4 regions of the Staphylococcus piscifermentans genome follow, and region 1 is predicted to be linked to each of the others. Evidence: riboswitches for the same ligand, from Rfam matches in the RefSeq annotation. Region 1 holds a riboswitch; each other region holds the start of a gene.
What was found. A riboswitch is a leader RNA that binds a small molecule or an ion and turns the genes downstream of it on or off. The one in region 1 is predicted to bind S-adenosylmethionine.
Positions count from the first base shown of each region.

Region 2: another riboswitch for S-adenosylmethionine. It lies ahead of CKV71_RS01635 (methionine ABC transporter ATP-binding protein); the one in region 1 lies ahead of CKV71_RS10030 (methionine ABC transporter ATP-binding protein).
Region 3: another riboswitch for S-adenosylmethionine. It lies ahead of metK (methionine adenosyltransferase); the one in region 1 lies ahead of CKV71_RS10030 (methionine ABC transporter ATP-binding protein).
Region 4: another riboswitch for S-adenosylmethionine. It lies ahead of CKV71_RS03390 (Na+/H+ antiporter NhaC family protein); the one in region 1 lies ahead of CKV71_RS10030 (methionine ABC transporter ATP-binding protein).

Region 1 is NZ_LT906447.1:2,150,592-2,154,837, reverse strand. It holds gene CKV71_RS10050 (arsenate reductase family protein) at 1-319, shown strand, start outside; gene gcvH (glycine cleavage system protein GcvH) at 478-858, shown strand; gene CKV71_RS10040 (toprim domain-containing protein) at 1,143-1,505, shown strand; gene CKV71_RS10035 (thioredoxin family protein) at 1,502-1,801, shown strand; SAM riboswitch class I at 1,857-1,961, shown strand; gene CKV71_RS10030 (methionine ABC transporter ATP-binding protein) at 2,060-3,085, shown strand; gene CKV71_RS10025 (methionine ABC transporter permease) at 3,078-3,773, shown strand; gene CKV71_RS10020 (MetQ/NlpA family ABC transporter substrate-binding protein) at 3,802-4,246, shown strand, end outside.
Region 2 is NZ_LT906447.1:402,084-406,329, forward strand. It holds gene CKV71_RS01630 (G5 domain-containing protein) at 1-1,953, shown strand, start outside; SAM riboswitch class I at 2,200-2,313, shown strand; gene CKV71_RS01635 (methionine ABC transporter ATP-binding protein) at 2,429-3,445, shown strand; gene CKV71_RS01640 (methionine ABC transporter permease) at 3,447-4,106, shown strand; gene gmpC (dipeptide ABC transporter glycylmethionine-binding lipoprotein) at 4,131-4,246, shown strand, end outside.
Region 3 is NZ_LT906447.1:1,224,467-1,228,712, reverse strand. It holds gene CKV71_RS05705 (aldo/keto reductase) at 1-180, opposite strand, end outside; gene CKV71_RS05700 (nuclease-related domain-containing protein) at 315-1,214, opposite strand; gene metK (methionine adenosyltransferase) at 1,311-2,507, opposite strand; SAM riboswitch class I at 2,617-2,732, opposite strand; gene pckA (phosphoenolpyruvate carboxykinase (ATP)) at 2,895-4,246, shown strand, end outside.
Region 4 is NZ_LT906447.1:810,560-814,805, reverse strand. It holds gene glpT (glycerol-3-phosphate transporter) at 1-475, shown strand, start outside; gene CKV71_RS03395 (SRPBCC family protein) at 540-1,061, opposite strand; gene CKV71_RS03390 (Na+/H+ antiporter NhaC family protein) at 1,219-2,532, opposite strand; SAM riboswitch class I at 2,608-2,707, opposite strand; gene CKV71_RS03385 (flavin reductase family protein) at 2,796-3,407, opposite strand; gene CKV71_RS03380 (SDR family oxidoreductase) at 3,589-4,246, opposite strand, start outside.

The sequences.
Region 1 (4,246 bases):
CAAGAAAGCAGCTAAATTTCTAGATGAATACGGTGTAAGTTACGAACCGATTGACATTGTAGAGCTTAATCCCAATAAAAGAGAGTTGCAAGACATGATTGATAAGACCGGTGTCGAAATTGACAAATTATTCAATAAGCGCGGAGGTAAATACCGTGAATTAGGCCTGAAAGACCGTTTAGATGATTTATCAGACGATGAAAAGCTAGATTTATTGGCTTCAGACGGTATGTTAGTGAAACGTCCGTTAGCAATTTCAGGCGACAAAATAACGCTTGGATTCAATGAAAAAGAATACAAAGAAAAATGGGTAAACTAATTCGGCTGTAGTCCGTACTTGCATTCTTTTTAAGAGCTCGAATAATTAAATTAACCAAAAAAATTTAAAACATAAAAGATGTCTATAAATAGTTGAATGAAAAGGTTTCATATGGCATCATTAAAGAGTATTCATTTATATTATAGGAGGGGATTCGTGTGGCAGTGCCAGAGGAATTGAAATATTCAAAAGAACATGAATGGGTTAAAGTTGAAGGCGATACAGTAACTATCGGTATTACTGAATACGCACAAGGTGAACTTGGCGACATCGTATTCGTTGAGTTACCAGAAACAGAAGATGATATTGAAGAGGGCGAATCTTTCGGTAGCGTAGAATCAGTTAAAACTGTATCTGAATTATATGCACCTGTTTCAGGCTCTGTAGTTGAAATTAATGAAGAATTAGAAGACAGCCCTGAATTCGTTAATGAATCACCATACGAAAAAGCATGGATGGTGAAAGTGAAATTAAATGATGAAAGTCAATTAGATGACTTATTATCAGCAGATCAATATAAAGAAATGATTGGTGAATAATTTATATTGAAAAAGGCAACTCCAGGATACTTTGTATTTTGGGGTTATTTTTTTCGCGGAAATGGATATAACTAACTATATTAGTAAAGTGCAGTTACTTAACAGTGAAGTACATAATACATTTGTTTCAAAACAAGTTTCATGCAAAGCGACAAGTTTCTGCGTTACTATAGAACTATAAGTTTGATTAGCAAAATTTAATATTATTACGTATTTCTTAACTTAAGCACCACGTTTGCAAGTATTATGCAATGATATCACGAGAGTATTGGAGTGTAGTGAATATGGCATTGTTAGATAAAGTAATCGTTGTTGAAGGTAAGACAGATAAAAAGCGTGTTCAAGAGGTGATGAACGAACCGGTCCAAATCATTTGTACACACGGCACAATGGGGATTGATAAATTAGATGATATGATTGAATCCCTGTATGAACGACCAGTCTATATCCTCGTGGATGCAGATAAAGAAGGACAACGCATCCGCCAATGGTTTAAACATTATCTTTCAGAAAGCGAGCATATCTTTGTGGACAAAACCTATTGTGAAGTAGCTCGCTGTCCAAGACCTTACCTTGCTAGAGTGCTTAGAAAATATGGATTTAACGTAAAAGATGAAGCTCCTGTGAAAGGATTAGTTTATAGATGAGTACAAGCAAGACAACAAGAACAGATATTACCCAAAATTTTGATAAAGACAAACATCTGATATTTGGTTATACGCCAATGTGCGGAACATGTAAAATTTCCGAAAGAATGCTGGATATTGCTAATGATATACTGCAATTGCCAGTCGTCAAAGCGGATTTGAACTTTCATGCGGATTTCAGCGAGCAGTACGAAATCCAATCTGTTCCGGTAGTAATATTGATGTCTAAAGATCAAGAAATAAAGCGAATTTACGCATTTCAATCTGTTCCATATTTATTAGAAAATTTAAAATAGTTATTGACTATCACAGAGTGAAGTGGTAGGATAAGTATCAATTAAATAGTGTTATCTCTTATCAAGAGAGGTGGAGGGATGTGCCCTGCGAAACCCGGCAACCGTCTTATTAGAAATGGTGCCAATTCACAAAAAGTTGAACTGCTTTTGAAGATGAGAGAAAGAAATTTTAAATTGCTTTCTCTTTATCGCTTGAAGCGACGATAAGAGAGAGCATTTTTTAATGTGGTAATGTAAGCAAGGAAAGGGGAGTATAGGGTGATTCAACTCAAACAAATCGTCAAACGGTATAAGACGAAACATCAAGATGTACTAGCTGTCGATCATGTCGATTTAGATGTAGCAGAGGGTACGATTTACGGCGTTATCGGGTTTTCAGGCGCTGGTAAAAGTACGCTTGTCAGAATCTTAAATTATTTAGAAGAACCAACTTCAGGTGAAGTGATTATAGACGGAGAAGAATTGGGCAAGCTTTCTAAGTCACAATTAAGAAAGAAACGTCAAAAAGTCAGCATGATATTCCAGCATTTCAACCTATTATGGTCTAGAACAGTGTTGGATAACATTACGTTTCCATTGGAAATTGCAGGTGTAAAACGTAGCAAAGCTGTAGCCAGAGCCAAAGAATTAATTAATTTGGTAGGTTTAAGCGGACGTGAAAAGGCCTATCCTTCTGAATTATCTGGAGGACAAAAACAAAGAGTCGGTATTGCGCGTGCATTAGCGAATGATCCAAAAGTCTTATTATGTGATGAAGCAACAAGTGCATTGGATCCGCAAACAACGGATGAAATTTTAGAACTACTTTTAAAAATTAGAAAAGAAGAAGATTTAACGATTGTTATCATTACGCATGAGATGAACGTTATACGTCAAATCTGCGATGAAGTTGCAGTAATGGAAAATGGACGTGTAATCGAGCGCGGTAATGTGAAAGAAGTGTTTGAGAATCCACAGCATCAAGTCACTAAACGTTTTGTAAAAGAAGGCTTAAATGACGAGTTCGACGAATCTATTGAAGAATTGATTCCGGCAGCGGAAGATGGTTATATTCTCAGATTTAACTTTGCTGGAGAAGAAACAACTGAACCTATCGTATCTTATATCACACAGCAATATGATTTAAATGTCAACATCTTAGAAGCAAATATCCGGCATGCTAAAAATGGTCCGATTGGTTTCTTGATTGTACATATTGCAGGATTGAAAACTGAATATTTCGATGAGTTCAAAAATGAATTGGAAAAACGTAGTGTGAACGTGGAGGTGGTACGTCATGGATAAGTCATTCAGCGATATACTTCAAGAAATGATTACAATGCCGAACGTTCAATGGGATCAAGTATGGCAAGCTTCAATCGAAACACTTTATATGACGGCAATTTCTACAGTATTTGCATTTATTATTGGTTTAATTTTAGGAGTACTCTTATTTTTAACTGCTAAAAGCAAATCACCTGTAGCTAAAGTGTTTTACCAAATTGTTTCATTTATTGTTAACTTGTTCAGAGCGATTCCATTCATCATTTTAATCTTATTATTAATTCCGTTTACAAGTTTGATTTTAGGAACTATCAGTGGACCAACAGGTGCATTGCCGGCATTAGTAATCGGTGCAGCGCCATTCTATGCACGTTTAGTAGAAATTGCGTTCAAAGAGATTAATAAAGGTGTGATTGAAGCGGCACGTTCTATGGGAGCAGATACTTGGACAATTATCAGAAAAGTGTTGATACCAGAAGCACGTCCAGCTTTGATTTCAGGCATCACAGTGACAGCAATCGCTTTAGTAGGGTCTACAGCAGTTGCTGGTGTAATCGGTGCAGGAGGTCTAGGAAACTTGGCCTACTTAACAGGGTTTACTAGAAACCAAAATGATGTCATTTTAGTTTCAACTATTCTTATTTTAGTATTCGTGTTCATCATCCAATACGTGGGTGACTGGGCTACTAATAAAATAGACAAACGTTAATATTGAATTTAAAAAAGGGGTAAAGCAAATGAAAAAAATTATTAGTATTTTAGCAGTTTTAGTGTTAACAGCAGCTCTGGCAGCTTGCGGCAACAAAGACAAATCAGGCGGAGATTCAAAAACAATTACAGTAGGCGCATCTCCTGCACCGCATGCTGAAATTTTAGAAAAAGCTAAACCGATCTTGAAAAAAGAAGGTTATGACTTAAAAATCAAAACAATCAATGACTATACTACACCGAATAAATTGGTAGATAATGGCGAATTAGATGCTAACTTCTTCCAACATACACCTTACTTAAACACTGAGAAGAAAAGCAAAGGTTACAAACTTGTATCAGTAGGTAACGTACACTTAGAACCAATGGCTGTTTACTCTAAAAAATATAAAAGCTTAAAAGATCTTCCAAAAGGCGCAACAGTTTATGTTTCTAATAACCCTGCTGAAGAAGGACGTTTCTTGAAATTCTTCG
Region 2 (4,246 bases), 860 kb from region 1:
AAAGGTAACGACGGTACTTCTGTAACTATTACAGGAACTGAAGTACAACCAGATGGTTCAACAAAAGTGACATTCTCAGACGGTCGTGAAATCAATATTCCTAAAGGTTTAGACGGTAAATCAGTTACTATTACTAAAGCTGAACCAGATGCAGATGGTAATACAGTTATCGACTTCAGTGACGGTTCTAAAGTGACTGTACCAAAAGGAAAAGATGGTGTAGACGGCAAATCAATTACTATCACTAACACTGAAAACTTGCCAAATGGCGATGTGAAAGTGACATTCAGTGATGGCCATGAAGTCGTAGTGCCTAAAGGTGATAAAGGAGCAGATGGTCAATCTATCACAATTACTTCTTCTGCGGTACAACCTGACGGTAATACGAAAGTGGTCTTCAGCGATGGACATGAAATTGTTGTACCTAAAGGTCAAGATGGTAAATCAATTTCAATCGTTTCAACAGCTAAAGATCCAGCCGGTAACACAGTTGTCGAATTCAGCGATGGTACTTCAGTTACAATTGCTAAAGGCGACAAAGGTGAACAAGGATTAAATGGTAAAGATGGTCGTGACGGTCAAGACGGTAAATCAATTACAGTAACTGGCCAAACTATTGATCCAGATGGTAATACGAAAGTCACATTCAATGATGGCAAATCAATCACTGTACCGAAAGGCAAAGACGGTAAAGACGGTAAAGATGGTAAGTCAATCACAATTACTGGCCAAGCTTTGGATCCTAACGGTAATACGAAAGTGACATTTAGTGATGGACACGAAATTACAATTCCAAAAGGTAAAGATGGCGTTTCAGTTACTGTGAAAGATTCGCATCAAGATAAAGATGGCAACACAGTTGTCGAATTCAGCGACGGTAATACGATTACAGTCTTGAAAGGCAAAGATGGCAAAGACGGTAAAGATGGTCAATCAATCACTGTAACAGGTCAAAAAGTAGATCCTAATGGTAATACGATTGTGGTCTTCAGTGATGGCAGAGAAATTACAATTCCAAAAGGAAAAGATGGCGTATCTGTTACTGTTAAAGATTCACACCAAGATAAAGACGGTAATACTGTCGTCGAATTCAGCGATGGAAATACAATCACTATCTTGAAAGGTAAAGACGGTAAAGATGGTCGCGACGGTGTTAATGGTCGCGATGGCAGAGACGGCAGAAATGGTAGAGATGGACGTGACGGCCGTGATGGCAGAGATGCTCAACCAACAGCACCTGTTTATATCGTAAATAATTACATTGACCAATATAATACAAACGTTATTGTATTTAGTAATGGTCATCGTATCGAAATTCCATGCGATGAATATGGTAATGCGATAGTAATTATTGGATATAACCACGATGTGAAAGGTAATGTAGTATTACAATGTGCAGATAAAACTAAAATTATCGTACCTTGTCATAAACCTGAAACACCGAAAGTTACGATTCCAATGATTCCATTGGTGCCAGCAACACCAAGTGTACCGGAACCAATTAAACCAGGACCGATTACACCAGATCCGATTAAACCGGAACCGATTACACCGGATCCAATTAAACCAAGTCAACCGGATACACCACCGAACAAAGAGTGTCATATTGATACACCAGTTGTACCAGATCAAAATACAACACCAGAGGATTCTCAAACGACTCCACCAGTAACAGACACTCACACACCTGTTGCAAACCATGGTGATAGTCATAAAGTTGTAAATCCAGAACCAAAGCATCAACCAGAAGTAAAAACAACGACAAAAGTTTCAACAACAAATAAAGTAGCTACTCAACCAAGCACAGCGAAACCAGAAAAAACACAACCAAAAGCAAAAGTATTACCAAATACAGGCGCTGACGATACAGCACCAATGCTTTACGGTACTATCTTTGCTGGCTTAGGAACTGCAATGATGTTTGGTATGAAACGCCGTAAAAATCAAAAATAAATAAGTTTTCTTCAAATTAAGAACCAGGCCACCGTGCCTGGTTCTTTTTTAATTTTGAAAAGAGAAAAATATACGGATAAATGAACTGATTTTGAATAGTTTTACTATTGAGATGAAAGTTGTAAACGCTTACGGGCTCTAGAGTTTAGAATTAAGTTGAAATTAACAATTTTCTAAAAATTAATGTTGACTTTTTCACTCAGTAATGTAATATATGGGATATAAATAAATGAACTGAATACATAACTCTTATCCAGAGAGGTGGAGGGACAGGCCCTATGAAACCTCGGCAGCAGGATCGAGATCGTAACAAGTCGATTACTGTGCCAATTCCTACAGCAAATGCTGTAAAGATGAGACGAGCCGAATTATTCCGAGGACTTGTTTCATTGTCCCCGGAATTTTTATTTTTCAAAATAAAAGTCAAAATAGAGGCAAAATTCATTCATTTCAAAATATCAGAGGGGGCTAACCTATGATTGAGTTCAAGGATGTGAGTAAAACATTCCATAAGCGCTCAACAGAAATTCAAGCTTTAAAGGATGTCAGTTTTACTGTTGAACGACAAGAAATCTACGGTGTTATTGGCTACAGCGGTGCAGGTAAGAGTACTTTAATCCGTTTAGTAAATAAACTTGAGAATGTAACATCTGGTGAGGTCGTTGTCGATGGACATCAAATAGATCAATACAGCAAGAAAGAATTGCGTAAAGTTAAGAAGAATATCGGAATGATATTCCAGCATTTCAACTTGCTGAATTCAAAAACGGTATTTAATAATGTGGCAATGCCGCTGATTTTGGAAGGCAAGAGTAAAAAATACATAAAAGAGAAAGTAGATGAAATGTTAGAGTTCGTCGGACTTGGTGATAAAGGTTCGCAATATCCGAATGAACTTTCTGGTGGTCAGAAACAAAGAGTAGCTATTGCCAGAGCACTTGTCACGGATCCTCAAATTTTATTATGTGATGAAGCTACAAGTGCACTCGATCCAGCTACTACGGACTCTATCTTGCGACTCTTAAAGCGTGTTAATGAAACATTTGAAGTAACGATTTTATTGATTACCCACGAGATGAGCGTGATACAAAAGATTTGCGATAAAGTTGCCGTTATGGAACAAGGGCGCGTCATTGAAAAAGGCACTGTATTAGATGTCTTCAGTCATCCGAAAACTGAAACAGCGAAGAACTTCGTTTCTACAGTTATCAGTACAGATATCAGTGAGAAGATGATTCATCAATTACCGACAGATGCGAATTATCAAGATGTGAAAGTTTATATGGAAGGCGCTCAATTAGGATTGTCTGTCATTCAAACATTAATCAAAGACTTTAATTTAGAAGTGAATGTCATTTATGCTTCGATGTCGGATATTCAGGACACTTCAGTCGGTTATTTAACTTTGCGCATTAAAGGGACTGACGAAGAGAAACATCGCGCATATGATTACTTGAAACAACATCACATCGAATATGAGGAGGTCGGATAATATGCTAGGTTCATCTTTAGACTCGTCGCAATTATGGGAAGCGCTCTATCAAACATTATTGATGGTTTCGATTTCACTAGTAATTGGTGCGTTAATCGGGATTCCCTTAGGCATCTTGCTGGTAGTGACAAAGAAAAATGGTATTTGGGAAAATGTAGCGATCTATCATATCTTGAATCCGATTATTAACATTTTTCGTTCAATTCCATTCATTATTTTGTTAATCGCGATTGTGCCGTTTACTAAATTAATCGTAGGTACATCTATTGGTACAGCAGCTGCGATTGTACCTTTAACGGTATACGTAGCACCATACATTGCGCGTCTCGTTGAAAATTCACTATTGGAAGTAGACTCAGGGGTTATCGAAGCAGCGAATGCAATGGGTGCATCACCGTTCCAAATTATTCGTTATTTCTTAATGCCGGAAGCTTTAGGTTCATTAATCTTAGCGATTACTACTGCAATTATCGGTTTAATCGGTTCAACAGCTATGGCCGGTGCAGTAGGTGGCGGCGGTATCGGTGACTTGGCTTTAGCTTATGGTTACCAACGTTTCGACACTATCGTCATTATTATTACAGTTGTTATTTTAGTCATTATGGTTCAGCTAATTCAATCTCTCGGGAATGTTTTGGCTAAGAAGATTCGCAGAAATTAATCACACAAAGGGGTTTTTTAGGATATGAAAAAGTTATTAGTATTATTAATGGCATTAGTCGTAGTACTTGCAGCTTGCGGCGGCAATAAGAAAGATGACAAGACCGTCACAGTAGGGGTAGCATCAGATGATACAAAGGT
Region 3 (4,246 bases), 930 kb from region 1:
CTTAATCCCTTCACCGACCTTTTCTTCATTGCCATAAATCATAGCGGTATCAATACTTCTGTAACCATTTTCAATCGCAACTTGAACCGCTTCCTTAGCCTGCTCATCATTTTCCACACGAAAAGTACCTAAACCGACAATCGGCATACGGTTACCATTATAAAATTCCACATATTCCATTCTTATCTCTCTCCTTGTCATTGATATCTCTACTATACCTTAAACTTTACCGGCCATGCATTCACTCAAACTTCCTTTTCAGGAAAAAGAAAAGCACTGTGAGAGCTGTAACAACTCAAACAGTGCCTCAAACCTTAATTAAAAGATTCAATTTCTTCCATAATACGCGCCAAATCTTCAACATTATATTGAATACGGCCATGGAAAACAAATTTATTAAAGTATTCATCCAATTGTTCAGCACCAACAAGTACTTTAGTATTGGTATTTTGTGCATAATTCGAAATTGTCACAGCACCTTCATTTTTAGGATTGAAATAAAGTAGTGCCATTGGCGTATATTTCAAATTCAACTGACGTTGCAACGCATCCGCTAATTGTTCAACATAATGCAGTTGTTTCGAGTAATTCACAAACGTTGCAGATTGTTGATCGTCATTTTCATCTAATACTAAAGTTTGCGGTGTACGCTGATCTAAATTCAAGACATTGAAAACTTGTTCAATGGTAGGTAATTCAGCAAACTGTTTGCCGCTGATACCATTATAAACGTGCCCTTTTAAAAGTTGCGAGTCTATAATGTATAAACCTGTACGTGTTAACACTAAATGGCTGATACGTTCGATATCATTCATATCATTTTTCGGCAAGAAGATGTTTGCCATAATATGCATATCTTCAGGGCGAATACGTTTTTCTTTCACTAAGCGTTCTCTTATACCGATAAGACGCATATCAGTGATGTATTCGCTATGGTTTTTTGAAAACAGCTTCAATGCATCAATTTCACGATCTTTCGAATCGACTGTGGCATCAAAATCAGCACGTTGTTTTGTTACTGTTTTCTTATGTTCTACACGTTCTTTTTCAAGCTCATCTTCGTAATTATCTTTCAAGCTTTTTTCTTTTGCTTCATATTGTTCTTCTGCTTGCTGTTGTGCTTTCTTTTTACTGTTTAATGCAGTTAAGAATAATATTAAGAATATAACAGCTATGACTATCGCTGCTACTAAACCAATTTCCAATGGTCCCATACATATTCCGCTCCTTTACTTGTCTTACGTTTCATTATAAAGGAAAGTTTCGATTCTATCGATAATAATCCTGAATTTCATGCAAAAATCGCAGAATTATGCTTGGACCGCTTCTTTCAATACATCCACTTTATCTACACGTTCCCAAGGCAATGCAATGTCTGTACGGCCGAAATGACCATAAGCTGCAGTTTGTTTGTATATCGGGCGTTTTAAATCCAACATTTTAATAATACCTGCTGGACGTAAATCGAAATTATCACGTACCGCTTCTACTAATTTGCCTTCAGAAACTTTTCCAGTTCCAAATGTATCGATGGAAATTGAAACAGGTTCTGCTACACCGATAGCATAAGCAAGTTGGACTTCACATTTATCAGCTAATCCTGCCGCTACAATATTTTTAGCTACATAGCGTGCTGCATAAGCTGCTGAACGGTCTACTTTTGTTGGATCTTTACCGCTGAAGCATCCGCCGCCATGACGCGCAAAGCCGCCATAAGTATCAACGATAATTTTACGACCAGTCAAGCCTGCATCACCTTGTGGCCCGCCGATTACAAAACGGCCTGTCGGATTGATGAAGAACTTAGTTTCATCATCTAATAATGATGAAGGTACAATTGGGTCGATAACATGTTTACGGATATCCTCTTGAATTTGATCTAATGTTATTTCTTCAGCATGTTGTGTTGAAATTACAATTGTATCAATACGAACTGGTTTATCATTTTCATCATATTCTACTGTAACTTGCACTTTTCCGTCAGGACGCAAGTATTTTAAAGTACCATCTTTACGTACATCTGATAAACGTTTCGCAAGTTGATGCGAGAAGAAAATCGGTGTCGGCATATACGTATCAGTCTCGTTGGTAGCGTATCCGAACATTAAACCTTGGTCCCCTGCACCTGTAGCTTCAATTTCTTCTTCGCTGATTTCATTTCTATATTCTAAAGCGCGGTCCACTGCTTGCGCAATATCAGGAGATTGTTCATCAATCGCTGACATCACTGCCATTGTTTGGTTGTCATAGCCGTATTTCGCTCTTGTATAACCGATTTCTTCAACTGTATCTCGTACTACTTTTGGAAAATCCACATAAGTGGAAGTAGAAATTTCCCCGACAATCATAGCCATTCCCGTAGTGACTACTGTCTCACATGCCACCCTTGCATCTGGATCTTTCTTTAATAATTCATCCAAAATAGCATCTGAAATTTGGTCTGCTATTTTATCAGGATGTCCTTCTGTAACAGATTCTGACGTAAATAATCTTCTATTATTCGACATAACTGACTCCTTTTGATTTTAATTACGAAAATTCTCTATCTATGAGCTCAAATTAAAAAGGGCTTTCCACTATATATACATAGAGAGAAAGCCCTTTGACGTCCTTTCGCTCTTATCGTTCAAACGTCTTATATGACATTTGCAAACGGTTTGGCACCTTTCTCCAATAAGGAGAGGTTGCTGGGCTTCGTTGGGTCCATGTCCCTCCGCCACTCAGGATAAGAGAATCCGTTACAAATAATACTACCCAAACAAAATAAAATTGTCAATTACACGAATTGTTTTTTCATAAATCCGATGTGGAATAATGGATATAGTATGTTATACTATAAAAATGTAAAGGCTTACAATTACATTAATACTTACGCGCTGGAGGGGTTTTTAAAAATGGCAGTAGATGCACAAACAAATTTAAAAAAGTTGAATCATTTGATTGAAAAACCATCATCATTATTTCAACTTACAAAAACGCAACTTTACAACAAGATTTTAGACAATAATGAAGGCGAACTCACAGAACTAGGAGCAATCAATCAATTGACTGGCCAATACACAGGTCGTTCTCCTAAAGATAAATTTATTGTAAACGAACCTTCTTACAGAGATGCAATTGACTGGGGCTCAGTAAACCAACCTATCGAAGAAGAAAAATTCCTTAGATTGTATGATAAAGTTCTAGATTACTTAGACCAAAAAGATGAACTCTACGTCTTCAACGGTTACGCAGGAAGTGACCAAGATACTCAATTACGTTTAACTGTAGTTAACGAAATGGCTTGGCACAATTTATTCGCACATAACATGTTTATCCGCCCTTCTTCTAAAGATGAAGCAGAAAAAATTAAAGCGAACTTTACAATTGTTTCTGCGCCTCACTTCAAAGCAAACCCTGAAGTAGATGGCACAGCTTCTGAAACTTTCGTTATCATTTCTTTCAAACACCGTATTATCCTTATCGGCGGAACAGAATATGCGGGTGAAATGAAGAAAGGTATCTTCTCAGTAATGAACTATTTATTACCTCAACAAGATATCATGAGTATGCATTGCTCAGCTAACGTGGGTGAAAAAGGCGACGTTGCATTATTCTTCGGATTATCTGGAACAGGTAAAACAACTTTATCAGCAGCTCCAGATCGTAAATTAATCGGTGATGATGAACACGGCTGGAATAAAAATGGTATTTTCAACATTGAAGGCGGCTGCTATGCGAAAGCTATCAATCTCTCAAAAGAAAAAGAACCTCAAATTTATAATGCAATCCGTTATGGTACAATTTTAGAAAATGTTGTAGTCGAAGAAGATGGTAACGTTGATTTCGATGACAATAAATATACTGAAAACACACGTGCAGCATATCCTATCGACTATATCGATAATATTGCTAAACCATCAAAAGCAGCGCATCCGAATACAATCGTATTCTTAACAGCTGATGCATTCGGCGTATTGCCTCCAATTTCTAAATTAACAAAAGAACAAGCATTGTATCATTTCTTAAGTGGTTTCACTTCTAAATTAGCAGGTACTGAACGTGGTATCACTGAGCCTGTACCATCATTCTCTACATGCTTCGGTGCACCATTCTTGCCATTAAACCCTAAGAAATATGCTGAATTGCTTGGACAATTAATTGATAAACATGAAGTTGAAGTATATTTAGTAAACACAGGCTGGACTGGCGGAAAATACGGCGTAGGTCGTCGTATCAGCTTAAAATATACTCGTCGCATGGTTGA
Region 4 (4,246 bases), 1.3 Mb from region 1:
TGATATGAAAGCATCTGGTTGGGCTTACTTCTTATATGAATGGGCTGGAATACCTGGTACATTGTTGTGCGGTTGGCTATCAGATAAATTATTTAAAGGACGTCGTGGACCTGCTGGATTCTTCTTTATGTTAGGTGTAACGATTTTCGTGCTTATCTATTGGTTGAACCCTGCCGGCCATCCTTGGATTGATAATCTTTCCTTAGTGGCAATCGGTTTCTTAATCTATGGTCCTGTGATGTTGATTGGGTTGCAAGCACTTGATTATGTTCCGAAAAAAGCTGCCGGAACAGCCGCCGGACTTACTGGATTATTCGGTTACTTGTTCGGTGCAGTGATGGCGAATATTATCTTAGGATTTGTCGTTGATCATTTTGGTTGGGATGTTGGATTTATACTGCTTACTGTTATCAGTATACTTGCAATGTTGAGCTTTATCTTAACTTGGAATAAACGTGGTCAAGAAACAGTTTAATAGATAAAAAGAAGCGGTACATGCTCACTACAAAGTGGCGTACCGCTTCTTTTTCTTCTAATTTTTAAAATTCTTCTTGTTCTTTCTGCATTTCCGTCAAAATATCTTGCAGCTTAATAAACATGTTCTCAAAGCCATGCGCTGTTGAGTCATGATATTCTTTTTTCTGCTGCTTATATTCTAAGGTAGTCCAGCGTCGTTCTTTCGGAACAACAGCAGTATATCGGAAATTCATTTGTGTAATGTCAGCACCTGGTTCACGTTCAAAGATTTCAACTTCGATGGTATCTTCTTTGTCGCTTAATTCAGGCATGCCGATAGTCATCACAATACGATTCGGTGCTTCTAGTTCTTGGAAGACACCTGTAATTTTATTCATCTTGCCATTACGTTCATCAACGATTTCGTAACGTCGCCCTTCTTCAGGAATCAAGTCGATGGACTTATTAGTTCGATTAGAAGTCATAAACCAACGTCTCATAATATCGGCATCTGTCCACGCTTGATAAATCAATTCAGGATTAATACGCATTAATCGCTCCAACGAAATGACCACTACGTCATTTTCTATGTTATATCTTGCCACTCTGTCGTCACCTACTTTCACACTTAACCTTATTTTAACGTATTTCTAGTGCATAAGACAAAATAATCGTCCTCTATCTGCTTCACTTCATGCACCGTTTTGTTAGTTTTGCAACAAGATTACTTTAACATTTTTCTTGTGTGGAAGTAAAAATTAATTATGCCTCTTTCCCAGCTTTCTTTTTATTTAATCTAGGAAGGTTAAAGATGATTGCCACTAATCCACTTAAGCCGAGCATTACCGGATAAATGGAATAAGGCATCAGCATAAAGGGTGAAACACCGGCTACTCCAGCTGCAGCAATGACTTGCGGACTGTAAGGTAGTAAACCTTGGAAGCAGCTGCCGAAAATATCTAGAATACTGGCGGACTTTCTAGGGTCGATATCATATTCATCCGCAATGTTTTTAGCCAACGGACCGGCCATTAAAATAGAAATCGTATTGTTGGCTGTAGAAATATCTGCGGCACTGACTAAACTTGCAATCCCAATTTCGGCGCCACGTCTGGATTTCACACGGCTTCGTACAAAGTTCAGCAGCCAAGTAATACCGCCATAGTGCTGGATTAAACCAATTAAACCACCGATCATCAAAGCAATAATGGCAATATCTTCCATACCGATCATACCTTCAGAGGCCGCTTTCAAGAATTTAATCCAATTGAACGATCCATCTAATAAGCCGATAATTCCTGAAAGCACAGTCCCTCCAATTAACACAATAATTACATTGACGCCAATCAGAGCTAAAATTAATACTAATAAGTAAGGAATAACTTTAATCAAGTCATAGTCATAATTCTTTGCGCTGTTGATGCTTGCGCTATGCGTTAAGATGCCCAAGATGATCATTGAAAGTATCGCACCTGGCAACACAATCCGGAAATTCACTTTAAACTTGTCGCTCATGCGTGTATGTTGCGTACGCACCGCTGCGATGGTAGTGTCTGAGATCATCGATAAATTGTCACCGAACATCGCACCGCCTACTACAGTCGCCATGGCAAGTGCGGAAGGAATGTCCGTTGCTTGGCTGATACCAAATCCTACCGGTGCAATAGCGGCTACTGTCCCTACTGAAGTTCCCATCGAAATCGATACAAACATACAAATGACGAATAATCCGATAATCAGCAAGTTGCCGGGGATTAAGGATAATCCAAGGTTAACAGTTGATTTTACGCCTCCCATATCTTCAGTTACTTTTGAAAAAGCCCCTGCAAGTACAAATATCAAGACCATCAGAATAATATTGGAATGGCCTGCTCCTTTAGTAAAAACTTCTACTTTCTCAGCAAATTTTTGTTTGCGATTCATCAGCAATGCCACAATGACTGCAATCGTAATCGCGATATTTAATGGCATTTTAGTAAAGTCTCCTGTAATAATGCCGACGCCTAAAAATAAACCGACGAAGACAATTAAAGGTATCAGTGCAAAAGCATTACCTTTCTTTTTCTCTTCAGCCATCTTCTACTCCACACCTCTCATTTCATAAATAAAAAACCTTTTTTCTGCGCTAAGAAAAAAGGATAAATATATCAATTCTTATCTCTTAGCAATCGATTGCTACGGGACTTGGCACACGCGTTTCCATGTTGCCGAGGCTTCAAAGTGCCCTTCACTCCACCTCTCTTGATAAGCACTATTTATTTTTAAATTGTGAATCTTTTTAAACTTATCACGCTCAACGGCTTGCGTCAATTATCTGAAGGTTAACTTTTGTTAAGCATTTATTCAGTCGGTCGTTGAATCGTAAATTCTTCGCCTAGTTTCACATAATCGTTTCCTGCTAAACGTCCTACAGGCTGCAAGGCTTGCACATTAATCTTGAATGGATCCATATAAACCGCATCGTCAATATGATATTGTACCACGCGTCCGATGATTAAATCGTTACCTGTTTCATCATCGCCTAATTCAATGAGACGGTCTAATTTGCATTCGAAGCGGATACTTGCCCCTTCAATTGCAGGGACGTCGACTACAGTGGAAGGAATTGTTTTAAAGTCTGTCCGTTTTAATTCATTTTCTGTCGGTGCAATAGGTGCGGCTGTTTGGTTGATTCCTTCAATCATGGAAAGTTGTGAAATATGCACCACAAACTCACCCATCGTCTCAATGTTGACAGATGTATCTTTGCGTTTGCCGTTCATACGTGCCGTCGAAATCATAATCATCGGCGGTTCACTGCTTACTACATTAAAAAAACTGAAAGGCGCTGCATTAAGATTGCCTTCTTTATCTTGAGAAGTCACGAAAGCGATAGGACGCGGTAATACGCTTCCGCTCAATAATTTATAATTATCTTTCTGCGTTAACTCGTTTGGATCGAATTGTTTCATACGCTCACCTCATTTTATTTATAATTGGTAGTTTTATAGTAGGAAAAATCAGCTCTAATTGCTAATGACTTGTTCATGATGACTCGCCCTTCCCCATTCAAAAACCCCCGGCTTCTGTTGCCGAGGGGGAAATAGTTAAGACGGGGCTGCGCTTCTAAGGTTTCTTTTCCAGAGCAGCAGTTTAATTAATTTGTTTACCGCCTGTTACACCATAGACTTGTCCTGTTGTATAGCTGGATTCGTCTGAGGCTAAAAGAACGTAGGTGCTGGCTAATTCAACAGGTTGACCTGAGCGTCCCATCATGGATTGTTGACCGAATTCTGGAATTTTATCTTGCGGTTGTCCACCTGAGATTTGTAATGGTGACCAGAATGGACCTGGCGCGACTGAATTGACACGGATGCCTCTTTCGATTAATTCTTTCGCAAGGCTCTTAGTCAAGGAAATAATCGCTGCTTTGGTTGCGGCATAGTCATGCAATAATGGATTCGGATCGTAACCTTGAATAGAAGTTGTTGTTGTAATTGTACCGCCTGGTTTCAAGTATTCTAAAGCCTTTTGCGTAGTCCAGAAGATGGGATAGACGTTCGTTTCAAAGGTATTCGTGAAATCTTCTGTTTTGAAGTCTTCGAATTTCTCATGGTATTGCTGATAGCCTGCCACCATTGTGACATTATCTAATCCGCCTAGACGGTCATTTGCATATTCTACGAGTTCATAGTTGAAATCTTCGTTCGTAATATCGCCCGGTAGTAAGAAAACTGTGCCGCCTTTATCTTCGATGACACGTTTCACATCTTGTGCATCATCTTCTTCTTTCGGATGATAATTGATAACA